DNA from 3 places in the Pseudomonas sp. ChxA genome. Region 1 is predicted to be linked to each of the others. Evidence: predicted binding sites of a transcription regulator. Region 1 holds the regulator's gene; each other region holds the start of a gene.
What was found. Region 1 encodes sigma-54, which starts transcription at its own class of promoters, with help from an activator protein. Its sites were predicted from a motif close to ANTGGCATNNANNTTGCTNT; they were not measured.

Region 1 (2,270 bases):
ATCAGGGCCTTGAACACGACTTGCTCATCCAGCTCAGGCACTTCACGGCTGATCAGGTTGGCGATGTGTTCGAGGGCTTTCTTCTTACTGCCGCCCGGCGCGTTCACGAGGGAACGGCCGGGGGTCAGGATGGTTTCAAGTTGGATCATGGGGGAGAGTTAACGACCTGTACCTTGCATCAGGTGCAGATTCTTTTCCTTATGCTTTAAGAGTTGGCGGTCAAGCTTGTCGGTGAGCAAGTCGATCGATGCATACATGTCTTCATGCTCGGCCTTGGCCTGCACTTCACCACCTGGAATCTGGAGGGTCGCTTCAATTTTCTGCTGAAGCTTGTCGACCTTCATGATGACCTCCGCGTTGGTGATCTTGTCAAAATGGCCCTCAAGCTTCTTCAGCTTCTGCACGACATAGTCGCGAAGTGGTGGGGTGACTTCCACATGTTGTCCACTGATGTTGACTTGCATACAGCTTCTCCTTCGTTGCCAGTGCATAAAGCGGTGGGTAGGAATACCCACCACTGGAACGCTATGGCCCGCCCGTCACATCAAACGCTTACGCTCGCTGGAAGGCGCGATCCCGAGGGACTCGCGGTACTTGGCGACGGTTCGACGGGCGACCTGAATGCCTTGTGCCTCCAGTAAACCAGCGATCTTACTGTCACTCAATGGCTTTTTCTGATTTTCCGCCGCAACCAGTTTTTTGATGATCGCGCGGATCGCCGTGGACGAGCATTCGCCGCCTTCGGAGGTGCTGACGTGGCTGGAGAAAAAGTATTTCAGTTCATAAATACCCCGTGGGGTATGCATGAATTTCTGCGTGGTCACCCGTGAAATCGTCGATTCATGCATACCTACCGCTTCGGCAATGTCATGCAGAACCAGTGGCTTCATCGCCTCATCGCCATATTCCAGGAAGCCGCGCTGGTGCTCGACGATCTGGGTGGCCACTTTCATCAGGGTTTCGTTACGGCTTTGCAGGCTCTTGATGAACCAGCGCGCTTCCTGCAATTGGTTGCGCATGAAGGTGTTGTCGGCGCTGGTGTCGGCGCGGCGTACAAAGCCTGCATATTGTGGGTTGACCCGCAGGCGTGGCACCGATTCCTGGTTCAACTCCACGAGCCAGCGTTCGTTGTCTTTGCGCACGATCACGTCGGGCACGACATATTCGGCTTCGCTGGACTCGATCTGCGAGCCCGGACGCGGGTTGAGGCTCTGCACCAGCTCGATGACCTGGCGCAGGTCGTCTTCCTTGAGCTTCATGCGGCGCATCAATTGGCTGTAGTCGCGGCTGCCCAGCAAGTCGATGTAGTCGGTGACCAGGCGCTGGGCTTCGGCGAGCCAAGGGGTCTTGGCCGGTAGTTGGCGCAGTTGCAGCAACAAGCATTCGCTCAAGGTGCGAGCGCCAATGCCGGCAGGCTCGAACTGTTGGATGCGATGCAGGACGGCTTCGATTTCGTCCAGCTCGATGTCCAGTTCCGGGTCGAACGCTTCCAGAATCTCGTCGAGCGTCTCGTCCAGGTAGCCCTGGTTGTTGATGCAGTCGATCAGGGTTACGGCGATCAGGCGATCGGTGTCGGACATCGGCGCCAGGTTCAGTTGCCACAGCAAATGGCTCTGCAGGCTTTCACCTGCGGACGTGCGGGTGGTGAAGTCCCACTCGTCGTCGTCATTGCTGGGCAGGCTGCTGGCGCTGGTCTGGTACACGTCTTCCCAGGCGGTGTCGACGGGAAGCTCGTTGGGAATGCGTTCGTTCCATTCGCCTTCCTCAAGGTTATCCACCGTAGGGGCGGTTTCCTGATAGGAAGGTTCCTGCACGTCGGCGTTGGGTTTTTGCTCGATGTTATCGGCCAGCGGGTCTGCATTATCGAAGTCGTCGCCTTCTTCCTGGCGTTCGAGCATCGGATTGGACTCCAGGGCCTCCTGGATTTCCTGTTGCAGGTCCAGGGTCGACAATTGGAGCAGGCGGATGGCCTGTTGCAGCTGCGGTGTCATCGTCAGCTGCTGGCCCATTCTCAGGACTAGCGATGGTTTCATGGCAGGGGCTTAACACCTTATTCGCCGGCGCAATGCGCCATCCACGACAGGGCGCGTGAGCGCCAAACATAAGCAAATTATATGCCTGATATCAGGGGCTTTGCCTAGAGCGCGGTAACAATAAAAAAACTGAGGTTTTTATTGACTTGCGCGCGCCCCGGGCAACGGCCTGATACCACCGTGATTACAGGCGGAACTCGTGACCCAGGTACACTTCCTTCACCAGTTCATTGGCCA
Region 2 (2,270 bases), on a different contig from region 1:
GGCGCGAACCGTATGCACCGCCAAAACTGGCGCGTTGGGGCACTGAGCTGCACGATCGCTTTTTGCTGCCGCACTTTATCGAGCAGGATTTTGCCGACGTGATCGTCGAGCTCAACGCTGCTGGTTACCCGCTGCGCGCCGAATGGTTTGCCGCGCACCTGGCGTTTCGTTTCCCCAAGGTCGGCGACTACGCCGTCAGCGGCATCGAACTGGAGTTGCGCCAGGCGTTGGAGCCTTGGCACGTGCTGGGCGAAGAAGGCGCCGTGGGTGGCACGGTGCGTTACGTGGACTCATCCCTGGAACGCTTGCAGGTGAAGTTAAGCGGCTTGGCGCCGCAACGCTACCTGCTGACCTGCAACGGCATCCCGGTGCCGTTGCAGCCGACCGGGCGTATCGGCGAGTTTGTCGCCGGTGTGCGTTATCGCGCCTGGCAACCGGCCAACTGTTTGCAGCCGACCATCGCGGTGCACGCACCGTTGGTGTTCGATGTGCTCGACACCTGGATGCAACGCTCCCTGGGCGGCTGCCAGTACCACGTCGCGCATCCGGGTGGGCGCAATTACGACAGCTTGCCGGTGAATGCCAATGAGGCCGAGAGCCGGCGCATGGCGCGGTTTTTCCGCCTCGGCCACAGCCCAGGCAAATTGCCGGTACCGCCTTTGGTGATTAACGATGAACTACCAATGACCCTGGATTTGCGGCGTTTCCCCAATAAGAAATAACCAATCCAAATGAGGGATGGCTTTTGTGGCGAGGGAGCTTGCTCCCGCTGGGGTGCGAAGCGCCCCCAAAGCAGGCGACTGCTACGCAGTCGAACGGGAGCAAGCTCCCTCGCCACAACAAGCCGGCTCCCACATTAGATTGCAGTGAATTTGATTTAAACTGACTTCCCTTGCCTCTGCCGAGCGTTCCATGCCCGACTTGCTCGACCGTTACCCGCTCACTGCGGGCACCTATCACGAACTGCTCGACGACAGTGGCGCGGTGCGTGCCCATTGGCAGCGCCTGCTCGATCACCTGCAACGCAGTACGCCCGTGCAACTGGCCCAGCGCCAGGCGTTGCTGACCCGGCAGATCCAGGAAAACGGCGTGACCTACAACGTCTACGCCGACCCCAAAGGCGCCGACCGCCCGTGGGAACTGGACTTGCTGCCCCATGTGCTGGCCGCCGATGAGTGGCAGCACCTGTCGGCCGGCATCGCCCAACGGGCGCGTTTGCTCAATGCCGTGCTGGCCGACCTGTACGGCCCGCAGCGCCTTATCAAAGAAGGCCTGTTGCCGGCCGAGCTGGTGTTTGGGCACAACAACTTCCTATGGCCGTGCCAGGGCATTCAGCCGCCGGACGGCGCGTTTCTGCACCTGTATGCCGTGGACCTGGCGCGCACCCCGGATGGCCGTTGGTGGGTCACCGCCGACCGTACCCAGGCGCCCTCGGGCGCAGGTTACGCGCTGGAAAACCGCACCATCGTGTCCCGTGCATTCCCGGATCTGTACCGTGATTTGCAGGTTCAACACCTCACGGGTTTCTTCCGCACGCTCCAGGAAACCCTGGCCCGTCAGGCGCCCGGTGATGACCAGCCGCCGCTGATCGTGCTGCTCACGCCGGGGCGTTTCAACGAAAGCTATTTCGAACACCTCTACCTCGCACGCCAGCTCGGCTACCCATTGGTAGAAGGCGGCGACCTCACGGTGCGTGACAGCACGGTGTTCCTCAAAACCCTCAGCGGCCTGCGCCGGGTGCACGCGATCATGCGGCGCCTGGACGACGATTTCTGCGACCCGCTGGAGTTGCGCACCGACTCGGCCCTGGGCGTGCCCGGCCTGCTGGATGCGGTGCGCCAGGGCAATGTGCTGGTGGCCAATGCCTTGGGCAGCGGCGTGCTGGAGTCGCCCGGTTTGCTTGGCTTTCTGCCAAAGATCAACGAGTTTCTGTTTGGTGAGGAACTGATCCTGCCGTCCATCGCCACCTGGTGGTGCGGCGAGGCACCGGTGCTGGCCGAAGCCTTGGAAAAACTGCCGGAATTGCTGATCAAACCAGCGTTTCCTTCGCAAAGCTTCGCACCGGTATTCGGTCGCGATTTGAACGAAGAGCAACGCCTGGTCCTGGCCGAACGCATGCGTGCGCGGCCTTACGCCTATGTGGCCCAGGAGCTGGCGCAATTGTCCCAGGCGCCGGTATGGCACACCGTCGACGACCATCTGCAACACCGTGCCATCGGCATGCGCGTGTACGCGGTGGCCAGCGCTGACGGCTACCGCGTATTGCCCGG
Region 3 (2,270 bases), on a different contig from region 1:
GTACAAGTTTTTGTCGGCGGCGTCGCCTGGGTGGATCTTGTTCTGGATACCGTCCAGGCCAGCCATTACCAGCGCAGCGAAGGCCAGGTATGGGTTGGCTGCCGGGTCCGGGAAGCGAGCTTCGATACGGCGAGCGCGAGGGCTGGACACGTAAGGAATACGGATCGAAGCGGAACGGTTACGTGCCGAGTAGGCCAGCATTACCGGTGCTTCGAAACCTGGGACCAGACGCTTGTAGGAGTTGGTCGACGGGTTGGTGAAGCCGTTCAGGGCCTTACCGTGCTTGATGATACCGCCGATGAAGTACAGGGCAGTGTCGGACAGGCCGGCATAACCTTCGCCAGCGAAGGTGTTCTTGCCATCTTTGGCGATGGACAGGTGAACGTGCATACCCGAACCGTTATCGCCGTACAGTGGCTTAGGCATGAAGGTAGCGGTACGGCCGTAGGCATCAGCCACGTTGTGTACGCAGTACTTCAGGGTCTGAACTTCGTCAGCCTTGGCTACCAGGGTGTTGAACTTCACGCCGATTTCGTTCTGGCCGGCAGTCGCCACTTCGTGGTGGTGAACTTCGATGACCAGGCCCATTTCTTCCATGGCGTTGCACATGGAGGTACGGATTTCGTGGTCGTGGTCGAACGGCGGAACTGGGAAGTAACCACCTTTGACGCCTGGACGGTGGCCTTTGTTGCCGCCTTCGATGTCCTGGTCGGACATCCACGAACCTTGTTCGGAGAAGATTTTGAACATGGAGCCGGAGATGTCGGACTTGAACTTGACCGAATCAAAGATGAAGAATTCTGGCTCCGGGCCTACGAATACGGTGTCGCCGATACCGGTCGACTTCAGGTATTCCTCGGCACGCTTGGCGATCGCACGTGGGTCGCGGTCGTAGCCTTGCATGGTCGAAGGCTCGATCACGTCGCAGACGATGATCAGAGTTGGGTCTTCGGTGAACGGGTCGAGTACGGCAGTGCTGTCGTCCGGCATCAGGATCATGTCGGAAGCTTCGATGCCTTTCCAACCGGCAATGGAGGAACCGTCGAACATTTTGCCTTCTTCGAAGAAAGCATCATCCAGCGCGTCGCGAGCCGGCATGGTCACGTGGTGCTGAGTACCTTTAGTGTCCGTGAAGCGCAGATCAATCCATTTAACGTCATGATCTTTGATGAGTTGAACCGACTTCGACATGGTGTCCTCCGGGTGGCTTCGGGCTGGGGTAGTGGAGTTAGCCCTTAGAATGTGGGTGATGCCGGCGCGAATACTCGACCAAGGCAACCTGCCTCACAAGAGAGCAAATTGCATGCCAGTGCGCCAACATGGCCTTTTTGCTTCAAAATGGCCCCTATAACGGTGCAATCCGCTGAAGCGGAATAAATAACGCACTGCAATGTAGCGTTAATTTGCGCAAATGACCCGTTTTGGTGCGTTGCGCCTGTGATGCATATTAACTGGTTAAACCTTGAGCGATTTCCGCTATAATCCGCGCCCCCCTTTTTCAGCAGGCCCGGCGCGCGCTGTTTCCATGAAATTAATCGTAAAAGTCTTCCCCGAGATCACCATCAAAAGCCGACCGGTACGGACGCGTTTCATCCGTCAGTTGGCCAAGAACATCCGTGCCGTGCTCCGCGACCTGGACCCGGCTGTGGTGGTGAATGGCGTGTGGGACAACCTCGAGCTGGAAACCCGCATTACCGACGCCAAAGCCTTGAAGGACATGACCGAGCGCCTGAGCTGCATGCCGGGCATCGCGCATTTCCTGCAGGTGGATGAATACCCGTTGGGCGACTTCGACGACATCACCGAAAAGTGCAAACAGCACTACGGCGAGTCGCTGGAAGGCAAGATCTTTTCGGTGCGCTGCAAGCGTGCCGGCAAGCACACCTTCAGCTCCATGGATGTAGAGAAATACGTCGGCAGCAAGCTGCGTCGCGAGTGCGGCGCCGCCGGAATTTCCCTTAAAGCGCCGCAAATTGAAGTGCGCATGGAAATTCGCGACCAACGGTTGTTTGTGATCCACAGCCAGCACAACAGCATCGGCGGCTACCCGCTGGGCGCACTGGAACAGACCCTGGTACTCATGTCCGGCGGTTTCGATTCCACGGTGGCGGCCTACCAGATCATGCGCCGCGGCCTGATGAGCCACTTCTGCTTCTTTAACCTGGGCGGGCGTGCACACGAATTGGGCGTGATGGAAGTCGCGCACTTTATCTGGAAGAAGTACGGCAGCTCCCAACGCGTGCTATTTGTAAGCGTGCCGTTCGAGGAAG

Region 2: P5706_RS02545 (circularly permuted type 2 ATP-grasp protein) is a predicted target of sigma-54. The motif match lies at 860-879, and genes of this name have one in related genera.
Region 3: glnA (glutamate--ammonia ligase) is a predicted target of sigma-54. The motif match lies at 1,292-1,311, and genes of this name have one in related genera.

The regions. Positions count from the first base shown of each region.
Region 1 is NZ_JARPMK010000002.1:510,499-512,768, reverse strand. Features, by position in the region: gene ptsN (PTS IIA-like nitrogen regulatory protein PtsN) at 1-149, opposite strand, end outside; gene hpf (ribosome hibernation-promoting factor, HPF/YfiA family) at 159-464, opposite strand; gene P5706_RS28035 (RNA polymerase factor sigma-54) at 540-2,033, opposite strand; gene lptB (LPS export ABC transporter ATP-binding protein) at 2,218-2,270, opposite strand, start outside.
Region 2 is NZ_JARPMK010000001.1:603,398-605,667, forward strand. Features, by position in the region: gene P5706_RS02540 (transglutaminase family protein) at 1-722, shown strand, start outside; gene P5706_RS02545 (circularly permuted type 2 ATP-grasp protein) at 913-2,270, shown strand, end outside.
Region 3 is NZ_JARPMK010000001.1:361,153-363,422, forward strand. Features, by position in the region: gene glnA (glutamate--ammonia ligase) at 1-1,191, opposite strand, end outside; gene thiI (tRNA uracil 4-sulfurtransferase ThiI) at 1,526-2,270, shown strand, end outside.